Regions from separate parts of the Vibrio sp. Isolate22 genome, predicted to be linked through region 1. Evidence: riboswitches for the same ligand, from Rfam matches in the RefSeq annotation. Region 1 holds a riboswitch; the other holds the start of a gene.
The links. A riboswitch is a leader RNA that binds a small molecule or an ion and turns the genes downstream of it on or off. The one in region 1 is predicted to bind lysine.
Positions count from the first base shown of each region.

Region 2: it holds a riboswitch for lysine, as region 1 does, so the genes downstream of both, lysC (lysine-sensitive aspartokinase 3) here and L1D55_RS10645 (Na+/H+ antiporter NhaC family protein) in region 1, are expected to answer to the same signal.

Region 1 covers NZ_JAKEUW010000015.1:29,587-34,445, forward strand. The annotation lists gene mnmA (tRNA 2-thiouridine(34) synthase MnmA) at 1-46, opposite strand, end outside; gene L1D55_RS10630 (hypothetical protein) at 250-519, shown strand; gene L1D55_RS10635 (inosine/guanosine kinase) at 622-1,926, shown strand; gene L1D55_RS10640 (H-NS family nucleoid-associated regulatory protein) at 2,137-2,547, opposite strand; lysine riboswitch at 2,912-3,089, shown strand; gene L1D55_RS10645 (Na+/H+ antiporter NhaC family protein) at 3,202-4,794, shown strand.
Region 2 covers NZ_JAKEUW010000014.1:5,966-10,824, reverse strand. The annotation lists gene L1D55_RS10110 (PglL family O-oligosaccharyltransferase) at 1-1,164, shown strand, start outside; gene L1D55_RS10105 (alanine--glyoxylate aminotransferase family protein) at 1,252-2,391, opposite strand; lysine riboswitch at 2,568-2,745, shown strand; gene lysC (lysine-sensitive aspartokinase 3) at 2,854-4,221, shown strand; gene metH (methionine synthase) at 4,333-4,859, opposite strand, start outside.

The DNA of each region.
Region 1 (4,859 bases):
CGACAATTACTTTCTTTTCGCTGTTTCCAGAGCTGATATCTGACATGTCTAAACACCGTTACTATTACTTGGTCGCAGATTCTAACAGAAAGAGAAACGCCGTGACAGATCCGAGACCGGAATCACAGTTTCATTTGCACAAATAGTGCGCTGACTTTGTTAGTAATCGCATGAGAGCGAGGTGAGTCGCTAGGATGTCAGAAGTATATGTGGCATAGTCGCTCGAAATCCAAGACTTGAGATAAAAAAATGTCTGAACAAAATGAATTTATGCAAGAAGAGCAGTTGATTGAAATTATTGAAAATCAGCTAGAAGACGGTCAGCCAATTAAAGTAAAAGAGACGTTAATGCGCCTTATGATGACAGGCACACCACGTGAAGACGCAATTGCAGCAATGGCGTGTGCACTTGCGGTTGAAGTATTTGACGTAATGAAGAATGGCGCAGAGTTTAATCAAAAGCGTTATGCCGAGCATTTAGAGATGCTGCCTGATTTAAGCTTTATGGAAGGTGAATAAAAAAATAGCTCAGCAAACGTTTGCTATAGTTTGAATGATTGCCGCGTTAAATATAGCGCGGTAGAATCCGCCACCTATTTCCCCTTGACTTAGACTAGCCCTATGAAATTCCCTGGACAACGTAAATCAAAGCACTATTTTCCGGTTCACGCACGTGACCCATTAGTGAGCCAAGCTCAAAGCAGTAAAAGAATGTCACGCACTCATATTATCGGTATTGACCAAACTTTGGTGGATATTGAAGCAAAAGTGAGTTCTGAACTTATTGAGAAGTACGGTTTAAGTAAGGGACACTCACTGGTTATCGTTGATGAAGCGGCTGAGTCTTTATATCAAGAACTAAAAGAACAGTGTCTAATTACCAATGAATATGCTGGTGGCACTATCGGTAATACATTACACAATTACTCAGTACTAGCGGATGACCGTTCAACGCTACTCGGCGTAATGAGCCAGGATATTAAAATTGGTAGCTATGGTTACCGCTATTTATGTAATACATCAAGCAGAATGGACTTGAACCATTTACAAGGGGTAGATGGCGCAATCGGTCGCTGCTTTGCATTAATTACTGAAGATGGTGAGCGTACTTTCGCAATTAGCGAAGGGCAAATGAACCAACTAAAACCAGAAAGTATTCCTGAAAAGATTTTCAAAAGTGCTTCTGCTTTAGTATTAACGGCTTATTTAGTTCGTTGTAAGCCGGGTGACCCGATGCCTGAAGCAACAATGAAAGCGATCGAATACGCGAAGAAATACGATGTGCCTGTTGTTTTAACTCTGGGTACGAAATTCGTTATTCAAGACGATCCTGAATTCTGGAAAGATTTCTTAGAGCAACACGTAACGGTTGTTGCAATGAATGAAGACGAAGCCGAAGCCCTAACTGGTGAAAGCGATCCACTCGCTGCTTCTGACAAAGCGCTAGATTGGGTAGACCTAGTACTATGTACTGCTGGTCCTGTTGGTCTATTTATGGCGGGTTACACGGAAGACGCAGCGAAACGTGAAACATCACTGCCTTTACTCCCAGGTTCAATTGCTGAATTTAACCGTTATGAATTTAGCCGTCCTGCTCATAAAGATTTATGTGAAAACCCTACTAAAGTTTATTCACATATTGCGCCTTATATGGGCGGTCCTGAGAAGATCAAAAATACCAATGGTGCAGGTGATGCGGCTTTATCTGCTTTATTACATGATATGGCTGCGAATAAGTACCACAAAGAAAACGTGCCAAACTCAAGTAAGCACCAACATTCATTCTTGACGTATTCTTCTTTCTCACAAGTTTGTAAATATTCAAACCGTGCGAGCTATGAAGTATTGGTTCAGCACTCTCCACGTTTATCTCGCGGTCTTCCTGAAAGAGAAGATAGCCTAGAAGAAGCGTACTGGGAAAGATAAGAGACTTTGTTTATCCGCTGCGCACAAGTTTATCAAATGCGCAGCAATGTTTATAAAGAACATTTATGGGTAACAAAATATAAAAAAGGCTCCGAAAGGAGCCTTTTTGTTTCTAAATATATTGAAGCCGTAAATAATACTTTAGTCGACTTAAATATTAATTCTATTGCTTAGTCAGTAATTGCGACACCCACTATGCAAATTGAACATTTAGATAGCGAAATCTTCTAGAGATTTACCAGCATCTAGTTGTTCTTGGATAGCTGAAGGTGTACGACCTTGGCCTGTCCAAGTTTTCTCGTCGCCGTTCGCATCTACGTATTTGTATTTAGCTGGGCGAGGAGCGCGTTTCGCTTTTGTTGTTTTAGATTTTGCTTCGCCAGAAAGCGCAGCAATAAGATCAGCAACATCAATTCCGTCTTTTGCGATTTGCTCAGCAATAGCAGAAAGTTTAGCTTCTTGTGCTGCTTTAGCCGCACGTTCTTCAGCTTCAGACTCTTGACGCTCTTGTACAACAATAGTTAGCTTGTCTAGCGCTTCTTCTAGTTGCTCAAGAGTTAATTCACGTGAGAATGCGCGAAGGCTACGGATATTTAATAGAGTTTTTGTTAATTCAGACATGATATTTTCCATCAAGGTAAACTAAATAATCTACCTAATAATAAACAGAGCTTGGGAATAAAACAAACAGTATTTCTTCTATTACATATTTAAATATAAAAGTGAGATGAATAGTTGAAAATGCCAATGCTCATCTCAATTGAATTTATAATAAATATTAAGAATATCTTAAAAGCTGATATGTGACTGGTGGAGTAGTTACACTATGTTGACTATTCTTAAGTTGAATAGTTCACAAATAAAAAGCCGCTTTTCTCGGAATGATATGTTGCATTGTTGCTCTTGATGGGTACAATTGCGGCTACCTGATGCGATGCTTTGGTTAATCATTTGTTAAACTATTGTTTGAGTGGTTAATAATGTTGTCGCACGTAGAGGTGCAATTATAAAAAGTAGTTTTCGTTGGGGTGATGCCAATGAACGGGAATGAAAGGTGTAATTGCCGAAGTAAATTGTATATCTAAGCAATTTGCTGGGGTTGTGCTCAATAGGTACAACACTGCCATAGTCTTAATTTTAAACTATGGAGCGCTACTGTAGGGTTGGGTGAAGTGTTCACTTCCCTTTCGCTTAGTTCAACATGAACTTGGTCATCCGTATCAAGTTTGTCTGCAGTAGATCTCTAGCCAAATAAAAAACTGGTTTTTGAAGATCATGAATTTAATAGATTTTGCAACATCTCCTTTATCTTTGCTTCCGCCACTTGTGGCTTTGAGCCTTGCTATCGTTACCCGCCGTGTATTGGTTTCTCTGGGTGTAGGTATCGTTATGGGTGCTATCTTACTTGCTGATTACTCAGTGGGTAATGCCGCTAGCTACGTATTTACTAAAGCATCTGGCGTTTTCATTGAAGATGGCGGTATCAACACTTGGAACATGAGCATCATTGCTTTCCTAATTATCTTGGGAATGACAACGGCGCTATTAACACTGTCTGGTGGTACTCGCGCATTCGCTGAATGGGCTCAGTCTCGCGTTAAAAGCAAACGTGGTTCTAAACTGCTTGCAGCTTTCTTAGGCGTATTCATCTTTGTGGATGATTACTTTAACAGCTTGGCGGTCGGTGCAATCTCTCGTCCTGTAACAGACCGTTTCTACGTATCTCGCGCTAAGCTAGCTTATATTCTTGATTCTACTGCAGCTCCTATGTGTGTGATCATGCCAGCTTCTAGTTGGGGTGCTTACATTATTACTATTATCGGTGGCATCCTAGTAACACACGGTGTGACTGAGTATTCAGCTCTAGGCGCTTACGTTCGTCTAATTCCAATGAACTTCTACGCGGTATTTGCACTTCTTATGGTGTTCGCAGTGGCGTGGTTCGGTCTAGATGTTGGTAAGATGCGCGATCATGAGATCGAAGCGTCTCAAGGTCGTGGCTTTGAAGGTGACAACGACAGCCAACAAGCTCACGATTTAAACGAAGAGCTAGATATCGAAGAGAGCGAGAATGGTTCTGTTTCTGACCTAATCATGCCGATCGTTTCATTGATCGTAGCGACGGTTGCAGCGATGCTTTACACAGGTGGTCAAGCGTTAGCGGCTGATGGTCAAGCGTTTAACCTACTTGGTGCATTCGAAAATACAGATGTTGGTAAGTCTCTTGTTTACGGTGGCATCATCGGCCTACTTGTTGCTTTAGCGACGGTATTTAAGCAGAAGCTATCTATGGCAGACATCGCAAGAACGATGTGGATTGGTGCAAGCTCTATGTTTGGCGCTATCCTAATCCTTGTGTTCGCTTGGACTATCGGTTCTGTAATCGGTGACATGAAAACAGGTACGTACTTGTCTTCTCTAGTAACAGGCAGCATTGATTACCACTGGCTACCAGTTATCCTGTTCCTACTTGCAGGCATCATGGCTTTCTCTACCGGTACTTCATGGGGTACGTTCGGCATCATGCTACCTATCGCGGGTGATATGGCGGCAGCATCGGATATCGCACTGATTCTTCCTATGCTAAGTGCGGTTCTAGCGGGCGCGGTATTTGGTGACCACTGTTCTCCGATTTCAGATACAACGATTTTGTCTTCGACAGGTGCTCGTTGTAACCACATCGACCACGTATCAACACAGCTTCCATACGCGCTAGCAGTAGCGTTTGTATCGTGCATTGGCTTCATTACCCTAGGTATGACAGCCTCTATCGGTATCGCATTCAGCGCAGCAGCTCTAACGTTCGTTGCTGTGTGTTTCGCTCTGGCTTATTTTTCTCGCTGCAAAATAGCGACATGCAAAAGCTAAAAACGAAAGTTAATCAGTAAACTATCAGGGAGGCTTTAGCCTCCCTTTTTTGTGCCTGTTAATTT
Region 2 (4,859 bases), on a different contig from region 1:
CAGCCAGCCAAGTACAACCATAAGATTAGCGAATCATTTTTACTCTACCTAACACCAACGTTAACGGTACCACTGCTGATCATCATCGCATCACGCACAGGTTGGTTAGCTGCACTCATTGGCTTCATATGTATTCTGCCTTACCTCTACAAGTTCTCGACCAAGAAACGATTCTACGGATGGTGTGCATCCGTTGCTGTCGGTATCGTAGTTGCATTTTCAGTAATCAGCCTTAGCACTACAGATAGTATAGCGAGTAAAAAAGCGAACCTAGAGAGCCCTCGAGCTTACACCTTCCCGCAAACATTAGACATGTTGGTAGAGAAACCATTTACTGGTTACGGCTACGGAAAATTTGAATCAGAGTACACCCTGTATACCGCTCGTCAGCATCAACTCAATTCAAACTATCATCCGGGGCTTCCAGCAATGGATCACCCCCACAATGAGTTTCTATTCTGGGGAGTTGAGGGCGGTATTGTACCAATCATAGGAATATTGATTGCCGCAGTATTAGTTTTGTCGCGGATCTCAAGCTCAGCCAAAGGAACACGCTTGGCTTTACTGGCACTATTCATACCAATACTTCTACACTCTCAGTTAGAGTACCCGTTCTATCACTCGGCAATACACTGGATAACCTTTATCATATTGATTTATTGGGTAGACCAGCGTGCTTCACGTCATTATCAGCAGCCGTTCAGCATCATCAGCAAAACACTATTTAGAGTGACTAGCTTAGTGTTACCAATTCTAGTGAGTGTTTACATGTTGAGTGCACTGCATACCAACTATGTACTGACCAAATTTGAGCTATCTAAACCTAAAAACCCAGATATTCTCAAACAAGTCACCAACCCTGTAGTTTGGAAAGATCGCTACGATTGGGACATATACAGCACCTACCTGAACATTGGTCTTTATAAAGGTGATCCTAGCCTTATTCAGCCATATGTTGATTGGTCATTAGAGATCATAAAGAGTAAACCAAGACCAGCGTTCTACAGCAACCTGATCCTTGCTTACCAAGGTTTAGGGGAAGAGAGCAAAGCGCAACAAATCCGTAGTGAAGCAAAGTTTTTATTCCCAAACAGAGACTTTTCACAGGTTCAATACAAGAAAATATCTCAAGCTGAAAACAACGTCTCGTCGGCAGAGCAGTAGCCAATTTTAACCCGTAGTATTACCTTTAAAGCAAACAAAAAAGCGCACGATCCTCGTGCGCTTTTCTTTGAAACTATTCTAATTCGGTTATTTAAGTACGTCTTGCAGCGCTTTAAGACACAACGCCACATTCTCTTTACGAGCACCGTAGCCCATCAAGCCAATACGCCATGCCTTACCAGCCAAAGAGCCAAGGCCAGCACCAATCTCAAGGTTATACTCTTCTAAAAGCTGTGATCTGACTTTCGCTTCATCAATTCCTTCAGGGAAGTAAAGAGCATTAAGCTGTGGTAAACGGCTCTCTTCATCAACAACGAACTTCAGCCCTAATGCTTCTACACCTTCTTTTAATTCTTGATGCATGGCGTGATGACGAGACCAAGCATTATCTAAGCCTTCATTTTTCAGTAGCACGAGAGACTCATGCAGCGCGTAAAGACTATTGACTGGTGCAGTGTGGTGATAACTACGCTTACCTTCACCGCTCCAGTAACCTAATACTAGGCTCTGATCCAAGAACCAGCTTTGTACCGGTGACTGACGTGCTTTCATTTTATCAACAGCACGCTGAGAGAAAGTTACGGGTGATAAACCAGGAACACAAGACAAGCATTTCTGACTACCAGAATAAACCGCATCGAGCTGCCATTCGTCCACTAACAGTGGCACACCACCCAGTGAGGTTACAGCATCAACAATCGTCAATGCATCGAACTGGCGAGCCACCGCAGAGATAGCTTGAGCATCCGATAATGCACCAGTAGAGGTCTCAGCATGTACAAAAGCAACCGCGACTGCGTCTGGGTTTTCTGATAATGCTTGCTGTACCTTTTCGACAGATACAGGCTTACCCCATTCGTCGTCAACAAGAATTGCTTCGCCACCGCAGCGCACTACATTTTCTCGCATACGTTCACCAAACACGCCATTTCGACAAACGATGACCTTTTCACCGGGCTCAATCAAGTTAACAAAACAAGTTTCCATACCAGCACTGCCTGGTGCTGATACAGCAATCGTAAACTCATTTTCTGTCTGAAAGGCATACTTAAGAAGCTGTTTAACCTCATCCATCATCGTAATAAAAAGTGGATCGAGGTGACCAATGGTTGGTCGACTTAATGCTTGAAGCACTTGAGGTGAGATATCTGAAGGTCCAGGCCCCATTAACGTTCGATGTGGTGGATAAAAGCTATCGATAGTAGAAGTATTTGTGAAGTTAGACATGTAAATCCCTTACGTTAATGGTGTCGATATTCCACCCTAAAGCAAATCGAACATGTCAGCAATTAGCCTTAGGTCTTGAGGTCAAACCACTGTCACATAATTGTTAAAATTATTTTTAAGTTATCTCAAGTTACCAATTGACATTGTGAGCACAAACACGTTCAATGAAATGGCTATCTAGCAGAAGAGGAGCACTGCCCAGGCAGGTGTTTTGTGGAACCGCATTTCCGATACAAAGCACTTATGGGGAGCAGTGCCGAGATAATAAAAGGATGCAGGACCTTTATTATCGGTTGAGCGGGCTGAATCCCGGCAACTGTCACCATATCTATATGGTGAAGAGCTTCTGAGGTTACTATTCATATAATTCCTCTCTTTTTGCTCTAAAACTCTCTTCGAAAAACATTGGACGTTGGATTACCCAACCGTAATTTTATTTTAGGAAGTCGTGGGAGATATATCGTGAGTGCATCTAATGTAGCTGGTTCTTTTAATGTCGCTAAGTTTGGTGGTACAAGTGTTGCCAACTTTGAAGCAATGAGCCGTTGTGCTGCCATTATTGAAAACAACTCAAATACCAAGTTAGTCGTAAGTTCTGCGTGTTCAGGTGTAACCAATTTACTTGTCGAACTGGCAAACGGTGTTCAAGACAAAACTCGCCGTCAGGAAGTAATGACCCAGTTGACGGACATCCACAATGCAATTCTTGACCAACTTGCTGACCCTATCAGCATCGAAAAAGAAGTTCACTCCATTCTTGATGAAATTGCGAGCGCAGCTGAGGCTGCATCATTTCAAATAAGCACTAAGCTAACCGATCACTTAGTTGCGTGTGGTGAGTTGATGTCGACACACCTTCTTGCTCAAATCCTTCGCGAACGCGGTACACCGGCGGTTCGCTTCGATATAAGAGAAGTGATGCGCACCAATGATGACTTCGGAAAAGCAGAACCTCAGCTTGAAGAGATTTCAGTGCTAGCGAAAGAGAAGCTGATTCCACTGTGCCAACAACAAGTTGTAGTCACACAAGGCTTTATTGGTGCAGATAATGACGGTAATACAACAACCTTAGGTCGTGGTGGTAGTGATTACTCAGCAGCGCTTATTGCAGAGTCAGTACAAGCGATTGGCTTAGAAATTTGGACAGACGTTCCAGGTATCTACACCACCGACCCTCGCATCGCACCGAAAGCTTCTCCAATCCCAGAAATCAGCTTCAGTGAAGCATCTGAGATGGCAAACTTTGGAGCGAAGATCCTTCACCCATCGACGCTAGTGCCGGCATTACGTCACCAAATTCCGGTGTTTGTCAGCTCTTCAAAAGCACCAGAACTAGGTGGAACTTGGATCCGTCAACAGGTGGAAAGCTCTCCACTGTTCAGAGCCCTGGCCCTTCGCTGCAACCAAACCATGGTTACACTACGTAGCGCTAATATGTTCCATGCTTACGGTTTCCTTGCAAAAGTATTTGAGATCCTTGCTAAACATAAGATCTCCGTCGATCTTATCACTACCTCGGAGATCAGTGTTTCACTCACCCTAGATCAAACTGATACATCTGGTGGTGCTCCTGAATTACCAGAAGCAGCACGTCTTGAGCTAGAAGAACTGTGTTCAGTCAATGTAGAACATGACCTATGTTTGGTGGCATTGATTGGTAATAACATGAGTGAAAGTAAAGGCTACGCTAAGCAAGTATTCAGCACCCTTGAAGATTTCAACCTGCGCATGATTTGTTACGGAGCAAGCCCTCATAACTTATGCTTCCTGCTCAATGAGTCAGTCTCTAAACAGGCGATTCAAAAGCTGCATCAAGAGCTATTCGAATAAAGCGATAGTGAATTAATAAGAGTTCAACGTTCAAAGCACAGATACAAAAAGGGTTGCAATTAAGCAACCCTTTTCCTTTCGAATTTAACGACTAACTCGCTGATTTAATAACTAGTTAATATTTGGACCTAGCCATCTCTCAGCTTCCAACATATCCCAACCTTTACGGTCAGCATAGCTGTCTACTTGATCTTGTTGAATCTGAGCAATCGCAAAGTATCGAGAATCTGGGTGAGAGAAGTACATCCCAGAAACTGAAGCACCTGGCCACATCGCGTAGCTAGACGTCAGTGACATATCAATGGTCTTCTCAACATCCATCAACTCCCACAACGTGCCCTTCTCTGTATGCTCAGGACAAGCAGGATAACCAGGAGCAGGACGAATACCTTGGTATTTCTCTCGAATAAGATCATCGTTAGATAAGTCTTCATCTGGAGCGTAACCCCAAATGTCCTTTCGTACCTCTTGGTGTAGGTATTCAGCAAACGCTTCCGCTAGTCGGTCAGCCACAGCCTGAATCATGATGGCATTATAGTCATCACCATTGGCCTTATATTCATCCGCTAGCTCACGCTCACCAATACCACCTGTCACAGCAAAACCACCAATCCAGTCTGCTTTGCCGCTTTCTTTTG